3 regions of the Streptomyces sp. NPDC045021 genome follow, and region 2 is predicted to be linked to each of the others. Evidence: riboswitches for the same ligand, from Rfam matches in the RefSeq annotation. Region 2 holds a riboswitch; each other region holds the start of a gene.
The links. Region 2 has a riboswitch for cyclic di-AMP ahead of AC07DC_RS38720 (transglycosylase family protein). Riboswitches for the same ligand answer to the same signal wherever they lie in the genome.

Region 1 (7,484 bases), on a different contig from region 2:
CTCCGGGCGTCCCGCCGACGTCCTGTGGGCGTCCCGCGGGCCTCAGACCCCGTTGACGAGCCGGATGTACCGCACCCAGTCCCAGTTGGGTCCGGGGTCCGTGTGGTCCGTGCCGGGGACCTGGACGTGGCCGATGATGTGGTCGCGGTCCTTGGGGATGCCGTACTTGCCGCAGATCTCGGCGGTGAGCGCGGCGGAGGAGTGGTACATCGCGGTCGTGAAGTACGCCGGCTGGTCCACCCATCCCTCGTGCTCGATGCCGATGCTGCGCGTGTTGTAGTCCCAGTTGCCCGCGTGCCAGGCGATGTCGTGCTCGCGCACGCACTGTCCGATCGAGCCGTCCGAGGACTTGACGACGTAGTGCGCGCTCGCCTTGTGCGCCGGGTCCTGGAAGACCCGGATCGTGTCGGCGTAGGTCTCCTGCGTGACGTGTATGACCACGAGGTCGATCGGATAGCTCGTGGTCCGGTTCGACACCGTGTAGTTGCTGGTGCTCGCGGGGGACCAGACGGCCGACGGGTAGTCGACCGCCGCCGCGTCGGCGACCGGACCGGCGCCGGCCCGGTTCGCGGCGGCGAGGCCGGCGGCGGCCGCCGCGGCGCCGAGGGCGAGGCCGCCGCGCAGCAGTGCGCGTCGGGAGGTGGCCGGCTCGCCGGGGGTGCGGTTCATGGAGGCTCCCTGGGACGTCATGGTGGGGGGCGCGGTGCATGACCATCAGTTGGGGCCCGACCATGGTGGGCCCGGGGCGGGAGGGCTGCCAAGGGCCTGGCCGATTGGCAGTGGTCCAGACCGGTGAAGAGGGCGCGGGCGGATCGGGTCAGCACGTTCGTGACCACCGCTTTCGCCGTTACACGGCAGTGACGCTTCCCCTACGAATCAGGGATCGACCGCGTGTGAAGATTTCCTCATCGCAAGCCGCCAGGGCCGAACGGGAACGCTGAACGGAAAGCCGCGCGGGGCGCAACATCCAGCTCCACCCACCACGTTCACGCTTCCCGGGGGGGAACCATCATGTCCGCTCGCACCCTGTCCCGCCGTCCACGCCTCGTCGCCGCCGTGGCCGTCGCCACCGCCGTCTGCGGCACGGTACTCATGCCGGCTGTCGCGTACGCCGACGCCCCGGCCACCAAGCCGCTGCACATCGCGTTCGGCACCCCGTCGCCGACCGGCCCGCTCGCCCGCGGGGGGGCGACCGAGTCCTACACCGTCAGCGCGACGAACAACAACGCCAAGGCCGTCGAGTTCAACGCGAACGTCTTCGGCATCCCCAGCGGCCCGAGCCCGCTCGACGGCTCCGAGGTGAAGTTCGCGGTCGAGCCGGTCTCGGCACCGGCCACCGACATCGAGGTGGGGAGGCAGGACATGGCGATGCTGGTCAGCCTGCACCCGCACGGCACGAAGACCGGCCTCTTCTCGATCCCGGCCAAGGCCACGTACACATGGAAGATCACCGTCGGGCTCAACGCGAACTTCCCCGCCAACGACGGAAACCTCACCCTGACCTTCGACACCGGCAGCTACGAGGACAACCCCTCGCACTCGATCCCCTCGATCTCCTTCCAGGCCAGCCCCTCGATCAGGATCGGCACGATTACGGATCACTTCGGCGGCTCCACCAAGGTGTCGGCCGCGAAGTCGGCGGTCTTCTCGCTCGATGTCCGCAACGAGGCGGGCGGTCGGTTCAGCAAGTCCCTGCGCACCCAGCTCACCGCGCTGGGCACCGGCGGCGACCCGGAACTGAACCTGTTCGTGTGGATCGACGGCCGCTGGGTCGAGGTCGTGGCCCCGGACCACGTCAACACGTGGCTGGTGCCCGACATCCCCGCCGGCTTCTCCGAGGGGACGTACCACTACAAGCTCATGCTCACGGTGCCCGCGGGCAAGGCCCCCAAGACGGCCAAGGTCCTCAACCTGACCGCCCAGACCGCTCTGAGCAGCGGCAACACCAGCGTCATCACCGAGGCCGCCGAGAAGATCACCGTTCTCCCCGCGGCCCCGGTCACCACTCCGACCGGCACACCGACCGCCACGCCGACCCCGTCGGCGCCCGCGACCACGAGCAGCCCCGTCCCGTCGGCCTCGCCCACCACGAACGCGCCCACCACCACCAACACCAAGGGCTCCCTCGCTCGCACCGGTGCCAACGGCAGCAACGGCACCCTCGTCGCCGGCGCGGGCGTCCTGGTCGCCCTCGGCGCGGCCATGGCCTTCTTCGGCCTCCGCCGCCGGCGCCACCAGGGCTGACCCCCTGCGCGCAGCCCTACGACATGAGCTGCGCCCAGCGACTGCGTGACGCCCCGGCCGGGATCATCCGGCCGGGGCGTTCGCCGTGAGGGGCTGAGATGACCACTGCCATCACCGTGTCGTCGCCCTCACCCTCCGTAGCGGAGCAAATCCCCTCTGCATAACAACTGACACACGCTCACATCACTGTCAGGTCACTCCGATCAGCCCTCTTCGCCCGATTCCGTCCCGTCCATTCCATTAGTCCCATCCGTCAACTCCTCCGTTCGGCTTGGAAAAGACCCCCGGCTCAATTAACGTTCGATAACGCAGCGCGGTCGTCACTGCCGCCGTAGAGGCGGCACCGTGCGCTTGCCGAATCCCGTCCGCGGGAACCGGGGACCCACTCATTGGGGTGAATCGGGCTGCACTTTGGCCCGTAGGAGACCTTCCTGCTCCGAACCCGTCAGCTAACCCGGTAGGCGAGAAGGAAGGAAAGGAGAGCGCCACCCGTGGCGTCGAACCAACCTGCCTACGCCCCTTCCCCCGAGGCTCCAGAAGCCGGCGAATGGGACGAATGGAACCCCACCGCGGAGTCCGTTGCCCCGGATCGGGGCAAGCACCGGCTCCCCAAGCCGCGTTCCATAGCCCGTGGTTCGACCGTGCTGAGCGTCGCGGCCGTGGCCGCGATGGGCGCGGGGGGTATGGCGGCCGCCGCCGACAAGTCGCCGGTGCCGATCTCGCTCCCGGATCTTCCCGATCTGCCGGATGCGCCGGACCTCCCGAAGCTCTCCGAGATGCCGGGGATCAGCGCCCTCGTGGACGCGGACGATCCGTCGCCGTCCACGGCGTCCGCACCCCAGAATCCGGGTGCTCGGCCCGCCGCGGCCACCACGAACTCATGGGCGACGGACGCCGGCGAGGCGCTCCGCACCCGCATCCTCGACCACGTGGCCCAGGAGCGCGACGCCGCGGACCGGGCGGTGCGCGACGCGGCCGCCGGCGAAGCGGCGGTGACGGCCGCCAAGGAGGCAGCCGCGCAGAAGGTGCGCGACGCCGCCGCGGCGGCGAAGGCCGAGGTCGTTGCCAAGAAGAAGGCCGCGGAGGTTGCCGCCGCGAAGGCCGAGGCCGAACGCCTCGCCGTACTGGCGGCCTCGTACACCAAGCCGGTCGCCTCGTACACGCTCACCGCGAGCTTCGGGGAGTCCAGCTCCCTGTGGGCCAACACCCACACCGGCCAGGACTTCGCGGCCCCCACCGGTACGCCGGTGTCCGCGATCCACAGCGGCACCATCACGTCGGCCGCATGGGCGGGCTCGTACGGCTACCGCATCATCCTGACCCTCGATGACGGCACCGAGATCTGGTACTGCCACCTCTCGTCCATGGTGCAGACCTCGGGCAAGGTCACCACGGGCGAGACGATCGGCCGGGTCGGCGCCACCGGCAACGTCACCGGACCGCACCTCCATGTCGAGGTCCGCCCGGGAGCCGGCGACCCGATCGACCCGATGCCGTGGCTGCGCGACCACGGCATCGCCGTCTGACCCCGGCTCAAAAGCCCAACGGCCCAACAGTCCAACCGCGAAACCCGACGGCCCCGGTGACCCCCCCGCACCGGGGCCGTCGGCCTGCCCGGCGGGCCTACGACAGTCCGGCCTACGACAGTCCGGCCTACGACAGGTCGACGATGTCCTCCGCGTAGAGCGTCTCCAGCGGCCGCGGGCCGATGTACTGCTGGCAGTTGCACGGCCGGGCCTCGTACGAGACGGGCTTCTTCTCGCCGTCCCACGCGGTCGGCGTCTGCACCACCTCGTGGCACTTGCCCTGCTTGTCGTGCTTGGCCAGATGGTGCGTGCAACCGCAGATCGCCTCCGGCGGCCGGTTCGCCGCCTGCAGCGCCCGCTGCTTCTCGCCCTCCGCGGAGATCAGTTCGACCTTGCGCTCATGCCGGGTACGCATCGCATTCCGGAACCGATTGCCCCACCAGCCACCACCCGACAGGACGACCCACGCAATCGCCCACACGTACCAGCCCACGACCGACCGCCCCCATCCTCCGCTGCACGCTCGCACCTCATGTGGCGTGAAGTTGCATCGTAGTTGTCATCCTTGATGGCGGCGAAGGTGCCTGTGGAGCAAAAGCGTCCTTGACGGACGCAGACACTCCACGCAATTGTCACCATCACGCTGCAAGCGGATCGCAGGTCGCAGGCGAAACGATGCCGCAGGGTAGGCCGCCCGAATGCCGAATCCTTGCTCCCATGACGCAGTCGCTCTCCGCGCCCTCGCCGGCCGTCAGCGCAACCTCGCCACGCTTCACCAGTTGGCCATGGTGGGGGTGTCCACGTCCACCGTCTCCAAGCGCACCCGTGCCGGTGGCCCGTGGCAGCGGATCCTTCCGCACGTTTACCTTCTCCAGACCGGAGCAGCCGACCCGCACCAGCGACTGTTGGCCGCGGTTCTGTACGCCTCGGCGCGGGGCGACGAGAACCGCCGCCCGCCGACCGCCCTCCTCACCGGCCGTGCGGCCCTCGCCCTGCACGGGATCCGTGCCGCTGCGCCGGAGACGGCGGCGCGGGACGGTGCGGTGTCCGTCCTGGTCGAGAACACCCGCCGGATCGCGGGTGCCTCGTGCGTACGGATCGTCCGCACCCGGCGCTGGCCGGGCGGCACCTAGGTCGAGGGCATCCCCTCCGTACCCGCTCCGCGTGCCGCCGCCGACGCTGCCGCGTACTGGACCGGCACGGCCACCGGGCTGCGCGCCGTGCTGGCTTCGGTGGCCCAGCGGGGGTTCTGGCGACCGGACGATCTACTCGACGAGCTGACCGCCGGGCATCGGTCGCGCAGCCCCGAGCTCGCGGCCGTGGCCGAGGAGCTGCTGGCCGGAGTGCGTTCCGTTGCCGAGGGACAGGCCCGCGCGGCGGTCCGTGCCGCCGGGATCCCGGACCCGCTGTGGAACCGCGACCTGGTGACCGACTCCGGCCGATTCATCGCCTGCCCGGACGCTTACTGGCCTGACGCCGGTGTGGCCCTGGAGGTTGACTCCAAGGAGTGTCACTTCCAGGAGGCGGACTGGCAGCGGACCGTCGAGCGCCGATTGCGCATGGAACGGCACAGTGTGCGGGTTGCAGCGTGAGCCCGAAGAGCGTCCGTACCAACCCGGCGCTTTTCACCGGAGCGCTCGTCGCCGTCCTCGCCGAAGGCTTCCGGGCGGGCCCGCCCGCCGGGGTACGGGTCCGCTGACCGCCCGGTTGGCCCGCTACTCGCCACCAGCGGGTTAAGCCTGAGTCAAGCCATCGCTGCGGACAGCGCGGCCCGCACCCGCGCCCGTCCGTCCCGCGCGACGGACGGCGCCGGGCCCTCCGGCGTACGTTTCCGCTCCTGTCGCGCACACGACGAGCACCCGTCCGCGCCGACCGCCAACGGCCGTCCGCACTCATCGCACTCGCGACGCCCACGCCCGAGCTCGGCCGCCCTCACATCCGGCAGCAGCTTCCGAACCAGCCGCGCCGCGAGGAACCCGGCGGGCGCGAACACCTGCTTCGGCAGCCCGGCCGTCAGCATCTGCGCCAGCACCCTGTCCGGCACCCCCTGCGCCCGCCACTGCGCGAACAACGGCAGCAACGGCCCGGCCTCCGCCACCCCGACGGTCAGCCTCGGCTCGATCCGCGCGATCCGCCGAAGCAGCGCACCGTCCGCGTCCGCGACCTCGGCGGGGGAGGGAGGTACTTCATGCCCCGTACTTTCCCCCGAAGGGGTATTTCCCGGGTCCCCGGCGTCCGGCTTCCTGGCCACCGGTACGACCTGCGGGTTCTGCGGCTTCTGCCGGTCCTCAGGGTTCTCGTATACGGACGTCCGCGTTGTGACGCGCCCCGTCTCCGGATCCTGCACGCGCTCGACGACGTAATACCCGCACGTCTTCAGCTCGTCGAGCGCGTTGGCGATCTGCTGCCGCCCCGTCTTGCACAGCGCGGCCAGCTTCCGTACATCGATCCGCTCGCCGTCGAAGCGGGAGAGCAGGTACCCGAGGACGCCACGCGCGGCGAACGACAGCCGATTGTCCTGAAGCGCCGCGTTGTCGATGACCGTGTAAGCGCGACGGTGCGCGCTACGATGAATCTGCATGGGGAGCTCTACATCTCCTGGTGCCGGACCCCGGGGCGTTGGCGCGCCGCCGGGGTCACATAAGTGCGTATGTGATGTCACGCACTGTAGCGCCAACGCCGGGCATCCAAACCCCCGTTCACCCTAAGAGTGATCGACGCGGTCCACGCTGGCCCTGCCTACTCCAAGCCACCTTCACGCACCGCACGTATGAAGGCTCCCCAAGCATCGGCCGAGAAGCGAAGTACCGGCCCACCGGGATCCTTGGAGTCCCGCACGGCGGCGCCGCCGCGGATGGGTGCGGCTTCCACGCATTCGCCCCCTGATCCATTGCTGTAGCTGCTCTTGCGCCACCGCGCTTCGGAGACCGGTTGCTGGGGGTTGGTGCTCATCAGGAGTACTCCTTCAACAGTTTCTTGATCAACACAGCCGAGCGCGGCGGGCTGGACGCAATGGCCCTCAGATTGTCGAAAGCCTTCGTGTACTGACTGACGTCGTCCGGCGTCTCCAGGTAGATGGCGTCTGTCAGTCCATCCCGATACACGACATCGGGGTCCTCCTGCTCGGGGAAGCCGAGAATCGTGAACGCTCCCGTGGCGGGATAGGTCCCCGCGTCGAATGCGATGACCTGCAACGTAACGTTGCCGAACTGACTTACTGTCAGCATACGTTCGAGCTGATCGCGCATCACTGTGCGGTCGCCGACGATGTGTCGCAAGGCGCTCTCATGAACGATCAGCCAGAGATCGGGAGCGTTTTCGCGGGTCAGGAGGGCCTGCCGCTCCATGCGCACGGTCACCATCCGCTCCAACTCGTCGTCGCAGAGTTGATTCGTTGCGCGATGCAACTCAGCCGCATATTGCGGTGTTTGCAGCAGGCCTGGCACGAACTCGCACTGGTACTGGCGCAGGTTGGCGGCGTCCTGCTCTAGGCCTACGTATACCGAGAACCATGGCGGCACGGCATCGCCGTGGGCGTGCCACCAACCCCTGACCTTCGAGTCCTTGGCCAGCCCCTTCAGGAACTCGCGCAGTTCATCGGCGGTTGCGTAGTACCGACAGAGGGCATCGATGTCCGACGGCTGTACGCGGCCATTCCCCGTCTCCAGCCGGTTGACCTTGGAGCCGCTCCAATCCAGCGCGCTCCCCACCTGG
Region 2 (7,484 bases):
TGCAGATCGACGTGAACCCCCGCTACGGCACCTGGGACGCCCAGAACGCCCGCCTCACCGAAACCCACGAGCCCTGGCTCGCCCCGGTGGCAACAGCGCCCCTCCAGGGCGCCTAGGACCCGACCGGGCGGCCGCACGTAACGGCCGCCCGGACCGTCCGCCGTCGCGGGGACGCGGCGGAGCGGGGTTGTGGGGCGGGGTAGGTTCGAACGGTGGACGACTCGATGACCCCCGCGCCAGGCCGCCTCGTACTGCTCACCACCAGCCACCGGGTGGCTCCCGGGCTGCTGTCGTGGCCCGCGTGGGAACTGCTGCGCGCCGCCGACCAGGTCATCTGTGCGGACCCGGGGCATCCCCAGCTGCCGTATCTGCGGGAGGCGGGCGTGAGCGTCGTGCATGCGGCGCCCACCGGGCAGGAGCTGGTGGACGCCACCGCCGGCGAGCGGACCGTCGTCTATCTCCCGACCGCCGACAACGACCCCGCCGTCACCGACGAACTGGCCCGCCTCGGCGGATCGGGGCGGGTCGCGATGCCGGATCTGGAGCTGCTGCCCGGCTCGTACGACCTGCCGGGGGCGCGGCTGCTCGATCTCGTGCAGGTCATGGACCGGATCCGCGCGGAGTGCCCGTGGACCCGGGAGCAGACCCACACGGACCTGGCCAAGTACGGCATCGAGGAGATGTACGAGCTGGTCGAGGCGATCGAGGAGGGCGACCGCGAGTCGCTGCGCGAGGAGCTCGGGGACGTGCTGCTGCAGGTCGTCTTCCACTCCCGGATCGCCGAGGAGGACGCGGAGGAGCCGTTCTCGATCGACGATGTCGCCGGCACGATCGTCGACAAGCTCATCCACCGGCACCCGCACATCTTCGGGGACGAGATCGCCGAGACCCCCGAGGCCGTCCAGGCGAACTGGGTCCGCTTCAAGGCGATGGAGAAGCAGCGCGACTCGGTGACGGACGGTGTGCCGGTCGGGCAGCCGGCCCTCGCGCTGGCCGCGCAGCTCAGCACGCGGGCGCGGCGGGCCGGGCTGCCGGTGCCGGACGCCGCCGGTGTGGCGGTGCCGTCGGACGGCACGGCGCTCGGCGACCTGCTGCTGGCCCTGGCCTCCGCGGCCACCGCCGCCGGGCTCGACCCGGAATCCGCACTACGGGCCGCCGCCCGCCGCTACCGCGACACGCTGCGCGCGGCGGAGCAGCCGGGAGCATGACCGGGGCGACCGGGCCGCAGGCCGCCACGTAGCGTTCTGCCATGCAGATCGATGTGCCGCACGAGTGGCCGGCCGACGAGGCGCAGGCGCTGGAGATCCAGGACCGGCTGAGGGCGCGGGCGGACCACCGCGGGCCCGGGCCGCGGGAGCCGCGCCTCGTCGCGGGGCTGGACGTCGCGTACGCGGGTGACGGCAACGGCACGGGCGACCGGGTCGCCGCGGCCGTCGTCGTACTGGACGCGCGGACGCTCGCGCCGGTGGAACAGGCGACCGCCGTCGCCGAGACCTCGTTCCCCTACATCCCCGGGCTGTTCGCGTTCCGCGAGCTGCCCGCCCTGGTCGAGGCGCTCCGCAAGCTGAGCACCGTCCCGGAGCTGCTGGTCTGCGACGGTCACGGGCTGGCGCACCCCCGGCGGTTCGGCCTCGCCTGCCACCTCGGGGTGATCACCGGCATTCCTACGCTCGGGGTCGCCAAGACACCGTTCACCGGCAGCTACGACCCGGCCGCGCTGGGCCCGGAACGCGGGGTGTTCGCGCCGCTCGACGACGGCGGCGAGACCGTGGGCCGCGCGCTGCGCACCCAGCGGGGCGTCAAGCCGGTCTATGTGTCGACAGGGCACCGCATCGACCTGGACACGGCGTGCCGGCATGTCCTGGCGCTGGCGCCGGAGTACCGGCTGCCGCAGACGACCCGGCTCGCCGATCGCCTCTGCCGGGACGCGCTAGCGTCAGGGGGTGCCTGACGAGACTGCCGCCACCCCCGCGCCCACCCCCACCCCCACCCTCTTCACCTGGGAATTCGCCGCCGACCCGTACCCGGCGTACGCCTGGCTGCGCGAGCACTCGCCGGTGCACAGGACCACGCTCCCCAGCGGGGTCGACGCCTGGCTGGTGACGCGGTACGCGGACGCGCGGCAGGCGCTGGCGGACGCGCGGCTCAGCAAGAACCGGGGCCACCACAGCGAGGGCGCCAACGCCAAGAACAAGGTGGGCATCCCCGGCGAGCGCGGCGCGGATCTGATGACGCACCTGCTGAACATCGACCCGCCGGACCACACCCGGCTGCGGCGCCTCGTCTCGAAGGCGTTCACCCCGCGCCGCATCGCGGAGTTCGCACCGCGCGTGCAGGAGCTGACCGACCGCCTCATCGACGGCCTCCAGCGGGACGGGACGGGCGCGGTGAAGAGCGAGGCGGATCTGATCCACGAGTTCGCCTTCCCGCTCCCCATCTACACGATCTGCGACCTGCTGGGCGTCCCGGCCGAGGACCAGGACGACTTCCGGGACTGGGCGGGGATGATGATCCGCCACGGCGGCGGCCCGCGGGGCGGTGTCGCCCGGTCGGTGAAGAAGATGCGGTCGTACCTGCTGGAGCTCATCCACCGCAAGCGCGCGGACCCCGGCGACGATCTGATCTCCGGGCTCATCAAGGCCAGCGACCACGGCGAGCACCTGTCGGAGAACGAAGCGGCCGCGATGGCCTTCATCCTGCTTTTTGCCGGTTTTGAAACCACGGTCAACCTCATCGGCAACGGGGTCCACACGCTGCTGCGCCATCCCGAACAGCGCGCGCGACTCCAGGAGTCGATCGCCCGCGGCGAGAGCGACCTCCTGGAGACCGCGGTGGAGGAACTGCTGCGCTACGACGGGCCGGTCGAGCTGGCGACCTGGCGGTTCGCGACGCAGTCGCTGACGATCGGCGGACAGCGGATCGAGGAGGGCGAGCCGGTGCTGGTGGTGCTGGCGGCTGCCGACCGCGACCCCGACCGCTTCGACGGGCCCGACACGTTGGACCTGGCGCGGCGCGACAACCAGCACGTCGGCTACGGGCACGGCATCCACTACTGCCTGGGCGCCCCGTTGGCCCGTCTGGAGGCGCAGTCCGCCCTCGCGACGCTGCTGACCCGGCTCCCGGATCTGCGGCTGGCGGCGGACCCGGACGACCTGCGGTGGCGCGGCGGTCTCATCATGCGCGGACTGCGGACGCTGCCGGTGGGCTTCACCCCCGAGACCGGAACTGCTGAATCGGCGTCCTGAGTCCAGCCCTTCACACCGTTAAACCCTGATGGAACGTCAAAAATGTCCAGTACAAGAGGTACGAGCTGAAATCGACCGTGACCTTAGCGTGACGCCCGCTACACCGACTTGTGATCCCATGGTCAACACCGCTACGTTCTGCGGTCATCGCAGGCTTCTCGAATATGACGCAGGGCCGTAGTCAATGGTTTTGGAGATGACCGCATGCTGAAGTCCGGGAACGGCAGACACCGCCGACCGCGCCAGGCCTCGACCGCCGTTGTGGTGGTCGCGGTGACCGGGGCGGGGATCGCACTCCCGCTGCTCGGTGCGGGCGCCGCGCAGGCGGCCGACGCCACGACCTGGGACAAGGTGGCGGTGTGTGAGAGCGGCGGCATGTGGAGCGCCAACGCCGGCAACGGCTTCTACGGTGGTCTGTCGATCACCGAGGACACCTGGGAGCAGTACGGCGGCACGGCGTACGCCGAGCGCCCCGACCTGGCCAGCCGCTCGCAGCAGATAGCCGTCGCCGAAACGCTGCTCGCCGAACTCGGGCCGGACGCGTGGCCCGGTTGCTCGGGACCCGCGGGGCTCGTCACCGGCGGCGTGCCGGCGAAGGTCGACCCGGGTTCGATCCTGACCCCGGCCCCCACGACGACGCAGACGACGCCGACGGCGCCCGCGACGCCGAAGACCCCTCCGGCCGCCACGACGCCGACGACTCCGTCGACGCCCACGGGCACCTCGGCGCCCGACCCTGCGACCGTTCCCCCGGGCACCGCCAAGCAGCCCACCGGCGCCCCCACCACCACCCCGGACCCGACGGCCACCACTCCGGCCCCGGGGCAGAGCCAGGGCAAGCACGCCAAGCCCGAGTCGCCCGAGTCCGCCGGCGGGCTCTCCACCGACCGCGCCTCGCGCGATGCCGACCGGCCCACCGACACCGACGGCCTGAGTGATGACCAGAAGGCCGGTCAGAGCGATGTGGCGAGCGACGGCACCTACGTCGTGGTGTCGGGCGACAACCTGTGCGACATCGCCGCGGACCACCATCTGCGGGGCGGATGGAAGGCACTGTATGGGGCAAATGACCAGATTGTTGGGGACAATCCCGACCTGATTCTCCCTGGCCAGCACCTCGACTTGAGCTACTGAGTCCGCTCAACACGATCCCGGCACCCCGGTCCTTGTGACAAGGGTCTCCGTGGCGCCTGTGACCACCCGCTCGCGCTCCGCCGACTTTCTCCCTTCCGACCTGCGGGTCTGTGCGCCCGCTCAGCCGGACAGGGGAGTTGCTGTACGACACCGGGATGTTTGTCCTCGCCGGGATCGTGTGTTTAACGTCTAACTGCTCGCCACAGCGGGCCCCGCCGGTCAGGATCGCCGAGTCCTGCCGCCGACCGACGGGAACAGTCGACGCGAAAGCGCCGTAGGCAGGAGCGGGGGACCCAAGGTCTTCCGCCGGCCCGGCCCCGAACTCGTGGGGGACGGACCGGCTTGGGGTGAAGCAGCGCGGCGAGAGCCGTGCAGCCGGGCAACTCACGCCCGAACCCGACAGCTGACCTCGTAGGCGTCGGTGAGGATGACACATCATGGGTAAGCACCGTCGCCCGTCCAAGTTCACCCGAATTGCCGCGATTGCCGGTGTTACCACCGCTGCGATCGCCGTTCCGCTGATCGGTGCTTCCGGCGCCTCGGCCGCTTCGGTCGCCACGTGGGACGCCGTCGCCCAGTGCGAGTCCGGTGGCAACTGGTCGATCAACACCGGCAACGGCTACTACGGTGGCCTGCAGTTCTCCCAGTCCAGCTGGGAAGCGGCCGGTGGCACCGCGTACGCCGCCCGCGCCGACCTGGCCACCAAGGACCAGCAGATAGCGGTGGCCGAGAAGCTGCTCGCCCTGCAGGGCCCGGGTGCCTGGGCCTGTGCCGGCGCCGGCAACCTCACCGCCGGTGGCCCGGCCGCCAACGTGGACACCTCCGGTTCCGCCACGAAGAGCACCCCGTCGAAGAGCACCACCTCGCGCGACACCTCGGACACCGCCAGCCGCAGCAAGTCCGAGAACCGCGCCCCGGTCAAGAAGGCCAAGCCCGCCGCCAAGCCTGCCGAGACCAAGAAGGCCGCCCCGGTCCAGCAGGGCACCGGCGAGTACAAGGTCGTCACCGGTGACAGCCTCTCCGAGATCGCCCAGGCGCACCACGTCGCCGGCGGCTGGGAGAAGCTGTTCGAGCTGAACAAGAGCATCATCAGCGACGCCGACCTGATCTACCCGGGCCAGCAGCTGCACCTCAGCTGAGACCGGGAACCGCGGGCCGCGACCGCACCTGACTCACCGGCAGCCGCCCCGCCGGTTCCCGTCCGCTGAACCCTGATTCCCCCGGCCAGGCACGCACTCCCCCCGAGCGTGCCGGGCCGGGGGTTTTCCCGTTGGTCACGCGGTGTAAGGCACCGTTGGTCACCTGTTGTAAGTCTTTGGGCCCTTTTTCGTCTCAGGGGTCGGCCGATCGACTGGCCGACCCTCCTCGGGCGGTTAGGCTCGTGTCGCAAGAGCAGAGAGACACGCATCAGCTGTACACAGCCTGAAGGAGACACTCGTGCCGTCCATCGACGTCGTCGTAGCCCGGGAAATCCTCGACTCACGAGGCAACCCCACCGTCGAGGTCGAGGTCGGCCTCGACGACGGCAGCACCGGCCGCGCGGCCGTGCCGTCCGGTGCCTCGACCGGAGCTTTCGAGGCCCTGGAGCTTCGCGACGGTGACAAGAGCCGCTACATGGGCAAGGGCGTCGAGAAGGCCGTTCTCGCCGTCATCGAGCAGATCGGCCCGGAGCTGGTCGGCTACGACGCCACCGAGCAGCGGCTGATCGACCAGGCGATGTTCGACCTGGACGCCACCCCGGACAAGTCCTCGCTCGGCGCCAACGCCATCCTCGGCGTCTCGCTCGCCGTCGCGCACGCCGCCTCCGAGGCGTCCGACCTGCCGCTCTTCCGCTACCTCGGCGGTCCGAACGCGCACGTGCTGCCGGTCCCGATGATGAACATCCTGAACGGCGGGTCGCACGCCGACTCGAACGTGGACATCCAGGAGTTCATGATCGCGCCGATCGGTGCCGAGTCCTTCTCCGAGGCCCTGCGCTGGGGCGCCGAGGTCTACCACACGCTCAAGGGCGTGCTGAAGGAGCGCGGGCTCTCCACCGGCCTGGGCGACGAAGGCGGCTTCGCGCCGAACCTCGACTCCAACCGTGAGGCGCTCGACCTCATCGTCGAAGCCATCAAGAAGGCCGGCTACCAGCCCGGTCAGGACATCGCGCTCGCGCTCGACGTCGCCGCCTCCGAGTTCCACAACGAGGACGGTTCGTACGACTTCGAGGGCAAGAAGATCTCCGCGGGCGAGCTCTCGGACTACTACGCCGAGCTGGTCGCCGCGTACCCGCTGATCTCCATCGAGGACCCGCTGAACGAGGAGGACTGGGAGGGCTGGAAGGCCCTCACCGCCAAGCTCGGCGACAAGGTCCAGATCGTCGGCGACGACCTCTTCGTCACCAACCCGGAGCGCCTGCAGCGCGGTATCGACGAGGGCTCGGCCAACGCGCTGCTCGTCAAGGTCAACCAGATCGGCTCGCTCACCGAGACCCTCGACGCGGTCGAGCTGGCCCAGCGCAACGGCTTCAAGTGCATGATGTCGCACCGCTCCGGTGAGACCGAGGACGTCACCATCGCCGACCTCGCCGTTGCCACCAACTGCGGCCAGATCAAGACCGGCGCCCCGGCCCGCTCCGAGCGCGTTGCCAAGTACAACCAGCTCCTGCGCATCGAGGAGATCCTGGACGACGCGGCGGTCTACGCCGGTCGTTCCGCGTTCCCCCGCTTCAAGGGCTGATCGGCGGCACTGCCCGCAGGTCTGACCTACGTCCCCGTGCCCGGTCCCGTACCGTGGCCGGGGACGTAGGTACGTGCGGACGAGGGGAGACGGCGTGGGGGCGGATCGGTTCTCCACCGCGGCGCGGCTGAAGGCGATCGGCCAGGAGGCGCAGGCCCGCGTCTACCGCGCGGCGACCAGGCGCCCCGCCCCCCGGCGCAGCAAGCTCACCGGGCGGGCCGCGCTGCTGGCGCTCGTGCTCTGTGCGCTGATCGTCGCTCTCGCCTATCCGATGCGGCAGTACATCGCCCAGCGCTCGGACATCGCCGACCAGCGCAAGGAGGCCCAGCAGGCCAAGGAGCGCGTCGAGCAGCTGCGCGAGGAGAAGGCGCGCTGGCAGGACAA
Region 3 (7,484 bases), on a different contig from region 2:
TGGCACAGCGCCTGCAGGGCGATCGAGCGCAGCAGGCTGGTCGTGCCGGTGCCCGGCCGGCCCAGCGCCAGCAGATGCGGCTCGGTGGAGCGCGGCCCGGTCCGCCAGACGACGGGTGGGGCGTCGCGCACCTCGTCCCCGTCGGCGACCGGCACGGTGCGCTGGACGGTCTCGGAGTCGGTGAAGCCGAGGACGGTTTCGCCGGGTGCGGTCACGAAGCGCTGCGCGGTGATCCCGGTGGACAGCGGCGCCAGCGCGGTGAGGGTGAGGTGGTTCTCCTCCTCGTTCCAGTCGAAGCGGTACTCGCGGCCGCGCCCCGCCTTGGCGTGCAGCAGCTGCTCGACGCGGGAGCGCGCCGTGGCCTCGCCGTCGGTGAAGTACGCCGGGTAGCGCAGATGCAGCCGGGCCAGCCGGCCGTCCTCGAAGGCGTACTCGCTGAAGGCGCTGTCCCAGCCGCCGTCGCGCGCGTAGAGCGGGGCCGGGTCGTCGGGGTCGGACAGATACGGCACCAGCGCCTCGTACAGCGCCTGGAGCTTCCCGGTCTCGGCCTCGGTGGGTCCGGTGGGCTCGGGGGCGGTGCGGTCGCGGCCCATCCAGCCCGCGCAGGCCAGCACCGCGCCCAGGGCCAGCAGCGGCCCGTACGGCATCAGCGCGACGACGACGAGCGCGGCGGCGCCGAGCAGCAGCGCGGGGCCGCGCCGGTCCTTGGGGGTGCGGACCCACCAGCTGCGGGCCCAGCCGGCCTGCATGCGCATGCCCCGGGTGATGGTGATGAGCGGATGGAGCACGTCGGTGGCACTGTCGGCGGCGGTCCGCGCGATGTCGCGGCTGCGCGCGAGTGAGGGCCGGCTGTTCACGATGGTCGCGAACGACGGCCTGCTGCTCAGGATGCTGGGGAGGGGGCGCCTGGCCACGGATGCTCCAGTGGGTGGGTTCGCGGGAGGGTGGCGGGTCGTGGGTGACGAGGTGGGGCCCGGAGCGCTGCGAAGCGTCCGGGCCCTGGGGCTGCCGTCGTAGACGGCCCCGCTAGATCTTGATCCCGCCCAACAGGCTCGCCAGGCTGGCTCCGCCGGCCTTGATGCTCGGGGCGATTCCGGTGCCCGCGAGGTAGAAGCCGAAGAGGGCGCAGACGAGGAGGTGGGAGACCTTCAGCCCGTCTTTGCGGAAGAACAGGAACGCGATGACGCCGAGCAGAACGACGCCTGAGATAGACAGGATCATTGGGCTTTCTCCTGGGTGATGGGGACGGTCACCATGAGTTCTTCCAGGCTCACAAAAAGTAATGGGTGGTGGAAAGTGGTAAATGGGTGATTTGTAGGAAATTTCCCCCGAATGGTCGTTCCGGAAGCCCCTCGGAGCGATCTCGGCGCGATCCTTGCCGGGCCGGCCGCGGGTCATGTCCGCCCTCACGCGAATGGCGCAGCCAAGTCGCCCGAACAGGCGAGTGACCCCGCCGATCCAGGGCCAGGGCCTGGCGCCGCGTATGCGACGATGCCGCCTATGCGGCTGACCCCGATCACCTGGCCCCGGCTGGCCGGGACCCTCGCCGACCGGGTCGCCGGCCTCACTCCGACGGCCGCCAGGCCGTGGCTGCGGGTGGCCGTCGACGGCGCCCCGGCCGCCGGACCCGCCGCGCTGGCGGACGCGCTCGCCGACGAACTGCCCGCCCGCGGGCACCGCGTGCTGCGGGTGCGCGCCGCGGACTTCTGGCGCCCCGCCTCGCTGCGCTTCGAATACGGCCGCGAGGACTCCGACGCCTACTACGACCTGTGGTTGGACACCGGCGCGCTGCGCCGCGAGGTCCTCGACCCGCTGGCACCGGGCGGCAGCGGCCGGGTGCTGCCCTCGCTGTGGGACGCGGCCACCGACCGCGCGACCCGGGCCGGCTACGTGGAACTGCCGCCCGGCGGTGTCCTGCTGCTGGACGGTCAACTGCTGCTCGGCCAGGGGCTCGACCTCGACCTGACGGTCCATCTGCGGCTCTCCCCGGCGGCCCTGGCCCGGCGCACCCCGGACGGCGAACGCTGGACGCTGCCCGCCTTCGGCCGATACGCCGACGAGGTCCGCCCGGCGGAGGCCGCGGACGTCCTGGTGCACGCCGACGACCCCCGGCACCCGGCCTGGAGCGGACATCCCTTGCCGCCGGACCACGCGGACGGCTAGCGTCGCCCCCCACCATGACCTTCGCGATCGCGCCGATGAGCGCCGAGCACATACCCGAGGCCGCCGCCCTGTACGACCGCTGGTCCGGACACTCCCGAAAAGGCAGGCCGCCGGGCGCCCCGTCCGGCGAGGAACTGCTCGGGAAGCTCCTCGCGGAACCCGACACCGAGGCCTACTTCGCCCGGGACAGCGGCGGCCGGCCTGCCGGATACCTCGCGGCCACCCCGCTCGACCTCGCCGAGGACGCCCCCGCCGCGCTCCGCAGCCACCCGCGCTCCGCGGTGGTCCGGCACGGCGGGCACGCCCCCGCGCCCGGGCAGCGCGACAACGCGGCGCTGCGCGCCCTGTACACCGAGGCCGCCGCCCGACTCGTCGCCCAGCGGCGACTGGTGCACTACGTCGAACTGCCGGCGTCCGGGACCGGCGCGATGGACTGGTGCCAACTGGGCTTCGGATTCGAGGAGATGTACGGGCTGATGGCCGTCAAACCCCGCGGCCGGCAGCCACGCGGAGTGGACGGGCTGAGCATCCGCCGGGCCGGCCCCGGCGATCTGCCGCAGATCGGCCGGATGGCCTCGGAGTCGGCCCGCTACCAACGGCAGTCCGCGATGTTCCTGCCGCAGTCCGACGCCGCACTGGCCGCGATGCGCACCCGGTACACCGACACCCTCTCCGATCCCCGCTGCGCGGCCTGGATCGCCGCCCGCGGCGGCGAGGAGATCGGCATGGTCCTGCTCGCCCCGTCCCCGGCCGGCCCGGTCACCCCCGACGCCTGCGTGGAACTGGCCGAGGCGTACGTCGAGCCGTCCGCGCGGGGCGAGGGCGTCAGCCGGATCCTGCTGGCCACCGCGGTGGCGTGGGCGTACGACCACGAGTACCGGCACATCGGCGCGCGCTGGCACTCCGCCTCGCCGCTGGCGGCCGGTCACTGGCCGGCGGTGGGCTTCCGGGTCGCCGCCTACCGCCTCAGCCGCGTCCTGGACCCCCGGATCCGCCCGGGGCAGGCTCCAGGACCGTCCGCGGGACAGTCCCAGGGACAGGCGTCGGCGCATCCCGCCATGTGACGGCGCTCACACCCGGCCCGCCGAGTGAGCGGGCTCACGCGTGTGATACGCAGCGCTGCCGACTTGTCCACGGTGCGTTCACCACATCGGCATTTTGTGACGCTTTCCATGTGCGGACTCACCGAACGTGAAGGAATCGCATACGCACAGACCGGACCTGCCGACATAGGGTCACGGAAATGCGCGGGTAACTCGCGACGTGATATGCGGCTCATTCCGGATTGTTGCCCAGCCGTCGGGAGTTCGTTTAGCTTCGCTCTCCTGCGGGTCGAGTGCTCGCAGGATCCCACCGGGTGGAACGCCTAGTCCTGCCGCTGCCCGGTGTCTTGAACACCAAACTTCTACGGCAGGAGCGGGGGACCCAGGTAAGTGCCGTTCCCGAAGATCGGGAATGGCTTGGGGTGAAGTCGCAATGCGTCGCGCCGTAATGGCGCATGCCGCGACCGGGCATCTCCGGCCCGAACCCGACAGCTCACCTCGCCGGCGTAGGAGAGGAACTCCTTCATGCCCGCAAAGGGAAAGCACCGTCGTGGCCGTATGAACCGGCTCACCAAGATCTGCGTCGCGGCCGGTACCGGTGGCGCCGCTCTCGCACTTCCGCTGGCCATGTCGTCGAACGCCTTCGCGGCCGACACGCACGTAGCCGCCGCGAACGCCGCCACCACCACCCCGGCGCACGCCGCACAGCCCGCCGCCAAGGCCGCTCCGGCCAAGGCCGCTCCCGCGAAGGGCCACGACGCCTCCTACAAGGTGGTCCACGGTGACAGCCTGTCGAAGATCGCCGACGTGCACCACGTCAGCGGTGGTTGGCAGAAGCTGTACACCGACAACAAGGAGACCGTCGGTGGCAACCCGGACCTGATCTTCCCCGGCCAGACCCTGGCCCTCGGCGCCAAGGCCGCCCCGTCGCACTCCGCGCCGTCCTCGCACCCGGCGCCGAAGTCGTCCGCGAAGTCCTCCTCCGCGCAGGCCAAGAAGGCCCCGGCCAAGAGCGACTCGGCTGCGAAGTCCTCGTCCTCCGCCACCAAGGCCCCCGCCGCGGCGAGCTCCTCCTCCGGTTACACCCTGCCGGTCTCGGGCGCCAGCATCGGCACCCCGTACCACCAGGCCGGTTCCAGCTGGTCCAGCGGTTACCACACCGGTGTGGACTTCGTCGTGCCGACCGGCACCACGGTGAAGGCGATCGCCGCCGGCACCGTCGTGTCCGCGGGCGACGGTGGCGCCTACGGCAACCAGGTCGTCATCCGGCACAGCGACGGCAAGTACTCGCAGTACGCGCACCTGTCCTCGCTGTCCGTCTCGGCCGGCGAGACCGTCACCGAGGGCCAGCAGATCGGCCTGTCCGGCGCGACCGGCAACGTGACCGGCCCGCACCTGCACTTCGAGATCCGCACCGGCCCCGACTACGGCTCGGACATCGACCCGGTCGCGTACCTGAACGAGCACGGCGTGACCGTCTGATCCGTCCCGCGACCCGCGTGCGATCCGTGTGATCCCGCGACCCCGTGAGACCCGGAGTGCCCGCCCGATCCTGGACCTGACCCCAGGACCGGGCGGGCATTTCCGCGTTCCGCGGCACGCCGCCGACGGCGCCGGGTCAGCCGGCGGGGTGGTTGTAGCCGAACACCCGCGCCCCGGTCTCGGAACGCGGCTGGTGGCTGGAGCCCTGTTCGAGCAGGACGTAGGTGCCGGGGCCATGGCGTAGGTCGCCCTCGATGACCTCGCCCTCGGCCACGTAGTAACCCTCCCCGACCGTCTCGTGGACATCGACGCCGGGCCACCGGGAGCCGGGTGCGAAGTCCACCACCCAGAAGCTGAACGGGGCCGGGCCGGGCAGCTCGCGCAGCAGGACGCCGGGGCCGATCTCGGTGGTGGGCACATCGTCGACGTGGAGGGCCAGCACACTTCCCGGTGCCCGTAGAGCCTGATCAGGTGCGTTCATACGGTCAGCATCTCCCGGCGGGCCCGCTCCCGGCAGGCTTTTCCTCGCGGGCGATCACCCGAAAAGGGCGGCGAGTTCGCCGCGGGAGGCGATACCGAGCTTCGGATACGCCTTGTACAGGTGGTAGCCGACGGTGCGCGGGCTGAGGAAGAGCTGAGCTGCGATGTCCCGGTTGGACATTCCCTGGGCGGCGAGCCGCGCGATCTGCAGCTCCTGCGGCGTCAGTCCGGCGAGCACGCCCGGCTCCTGGCTCTGCGGGGCCACCGTGCCGGTCGCCCCCAGCTCGCTGCGCGCCCGGTCCGCCCACGGTCGGGTGCCGAGCCGCTCGAACACGTCGAGCGCCGCCCGCAGCTGGCCGCGCGCCTCGCTCTTACGGCGTGCGCGCCGCAGCCATTCACCGTAGAGCAGCCCGGTACGGGCGTGTTCCAGCGGCCGGCGGTGCTCGTCGTGGAGCTTCAGCGCGGCCGTGAAGTGCGCCTCGGCCTCGGAGTCGGGGGCGAGCAGTGCCCGGCAGCGCAGCACCAGCGCGTCGGACCAGGGCTGCCGGGAGCGGGCCGCCCAGCGTTCGAGGCGGGCGAACGGCTCGGCGGCGCGCGGGCCGAGGCCCAGCCGGACGGCCGCCTCGACGAGGTCGGGGGTGCTGCGGGTGGCACAGAAGTGGTGCCGCAGCGGCTCATGGGTGAGCCGCTCCAACCCGTCGAGCGCCGACCGCGCCCGGCCCAGGCACAGATCGAGCATGCCCTGCGTCCAGTACGCCCAGGGCGCGCCGGGCGGCATCGCGGCGCCGGCGACGACGGCGAGGGCGTCGTCGGTGTACGTCCGGCAGCGTTCCTCGTCCCCCTCGACGGCCGCCAGATAGGCCAGCACGCTGCTGAACTGGCTGATCCACTGCTGCTGTCCGGTGTCCCCGGCGATCCGCAGCGCCTCCTGCGCGGTGGCCAGCGCGTCACGGTGCCGGCCCGCGAACACCTCGGCCTCGGCCATGAAGAACAGCACGGTCGGCAGCCGCCCGATACCGCCCCGGTCGCGGCTCTCGGCGGCGAGCGCGGCGGCCAGTTCATGCGCCTCGTCGTCCTGCCCGACGGCCAGCCCGGCGCCGCACAGCAGCATCAGGTCGCGCGGGTCGCAGGCCCCGGCGGCGCGGGCCGAGGCGACGGCGGCGGTCAGATCCGGCGGCCCGCCGGCGGCCGGCGGACCGAGGGCGGCGGTGATGAAACGGGCCACCGGCGCCACGGAACTCGTCGCGGGCAGTACCAGCGCGTCCAGCCGCTGCACCGTGTCCGCGACGTCCTGTTCGCCGAGGTACCAGGCCGTGTGGGCGGCCTGCATGAGCATCCGGGCGGCGCGCTGCGGATCGGCGGCGGCCGCGTGCCCGGCGCCGTCGATCAGCAGCCGGTGCGCGGTGGGGAAGGAGCCGCTCAGGAATTCCGCCAGGGCCCGGACGTGGTGGAGCCGGGCCGTCAGCACGGGATCGGGGCTGCGGCGCGCGGCCTGCTCGGCGAAGTCACGGGCCCGGTCCAGTTCACCGGCCTCGGAGGCCGCCTCGGCCGCCAGGGCGAGCCGTCGGGTCCTGGCGTCGGGATCGGTGCTGAGACGCGCGGCCCGCTCGAAGGCGAGGGAGGCCGCCGTGTAGCCGCTGCGGTCCCTGGCCCGCCCGGCGGTGTCCTCCAGCGCGCCGGCCGCCGTCTCGTCGGGACCGGTCGCGGCGGACGCCAGATGCCAGGCCCTGCGGTCCGCGTCCTGCGGGCCGTCGAGGATCGCGGCCAGCGCCTGATGGACGGTCAGCCGATCGGCCAGTGGCGCGCGTTGGTAGACCGCGGCACGTACCAGCGGATGGCGGAAGCGCAGCCGGTCGTCGTCCAGCAGGATCAGACCGCCCTCCTGCGCGGGCGGCAGGTCCGCCGTGCCCGCGCCCAGCGCCTCGGCCGCCCGCAGCACGGCCCGCAGATCGCCGGTGTGTTCGGCGGCGGCGACGAGCAGCAGCAGCTGGGTGGCGGCCGGCAGATGGCTGACCCGGCCGTGGAACGCCATGTGCAGACGGCTGGTGAGCGGCAGCGCGCCCGGCCGGAACCGGCCGTCGGACCGCTCCGCCCGGAATGCGACCGGCAGCTCCAGCAGGGCCAGTGGGTTGCCCTGGGCCTCGGTGAGGACGCGGCGCCGGACGGTGGACGTCAGCTTGGCCCCGTGCAGCGTGAGCAGGGCCCCCGCCGACTCCGGGGTCAGGCCGCGCAGCCGCAGTTCGGGCAGCCCGGGGGCGGGGAACGTGCCCTCGCCGTCACGGGCCGCGAAGACCAGGGCGATCCCCTCGGCATCGA

Region 1: it holds a riboswitch for cyclic di-AMP, as region 2 does, so the genes downstream of both, AC07DC_RS09810 (M23 family metallopeptidase) here and AC07DC_RS38720 (transglycosylase family protein) in region 2, are expected to answer to the same signal.
Region 3: it holds a riboswitch for cyclic di-AMP, as region 2 does, so the genes downstream of both, AC07DC_RS17690 (M23 family metallopeptidase) here and AC07DC_RS38720 (transglycosylase family protein) in region 2, are expected to answer to the same signal.

The regions. Positions count from the first base shown of each region.
Region 1 covers NZ_JBWKIQ010000002.1:589,364-596,847, forward strand. The annotation lists gene AC07DC_RS09800 (N-acetylmuramoyl-L-alanine amidase) at 43-669, opposite strand; gene AC07DC_RS09805 (LPXTG cell wall anchor domain-containing protein) at 1,012-2,244, shown strand; cyclic di-AMP (ydaO/yuaA leader) riboswitch at 2,587-2,723, shown strand; gene AC07DC_RS09810 (M23 family metallopeptidase) at 2,736-3,770, shown strand; gene AC07DC_RS09815 (hypothetical protein) at 3,898-4,185, opposite strand; gene AC07DC_RS09820 (hypothetical protein) at 4,469-4,903, shown strand; gene AC07DC_RS09825 (hypothetical protein) at 4,991-5,362, shown strand; gene AC07DC_RS09830 (hypothetical protein) at 5,515-6,351, opposite strand; gene AC07DC_RS09835 (DUF397 domain-containing protein) at 6,510-6,722, opposite strand; gene AC07DC_RS09840 (helix-turn-helix domain-containing protein) at 6,722-7,484, opposite strand, start outside.
Region 2 covers NZ_JBWKIQ010000021.1:17,160-24,643, forward strand. The annotation lists gene AC07DC_RS38695 (SurA N-terminal domain-containing protein) at 1-116, shown strand, start outside; gene AC07DC_RS38700 (nucleoside triphosphate pyrophosphohydrolase) at 225-1,208, shown strand; gene AC07DC_RS38705 (endonuclease V) at 1,250-1,951, shown strand; gene AC07DC_RS38710 (cytochrome P450 family protein) at 1,944-3,245, shown strand; gene AC07DC_RS38715 (transglycosylase family protein) at 3,450-4,379, shown strand; cyclic di-AMP (ydaO/yuaA leader) riboswitch at 4,640-4,812, shown strand; gene AC07DC_RS38720 (transglycosylase family protein) at 4,817-5,518, shown strand; gene eno (phosphopyruvate hydratase) at 5,817-7,100, shown strand; gene AC07DC_RS38730 (FtsB family cell division protein) at 7,195-7,484, shown strand, end outside.
Region 3 covers NZ_JBWKIQ010000005.1:205,812-213,295, reverse strand. The annotation lists gene AC07DC_RS17710 (hypothetical protein) at 1-914, opposite strand, end outside; gene AC07DC_RS17705 (hypothetical protein) at 1,027-1,221, opposite strand; gene AC07DC_RS17700 (nucleoside/nucleotide kinase family protein) at 1,501-2,163, shown strand; gene AC07DC_RS17695 (N-acetyltransferase family protein) at 2,178-3,227, shown strand; cyclic di-AMP (ydaO/yuaA leader) riboswitch at 3,549-3,726, shown strand; gene AC07DC_RS17690 (M23 family metallopeptidase) at 3,732-4,688, shown strand; gene AC07DC_RS17685 (cupin domain-containing protein) at 4,825-5,169, opposite strand; gene AC07DC_RS17680 (helix-turn-helix transcriptional regulator) at 5,224-7,484, opposite strand, start outside.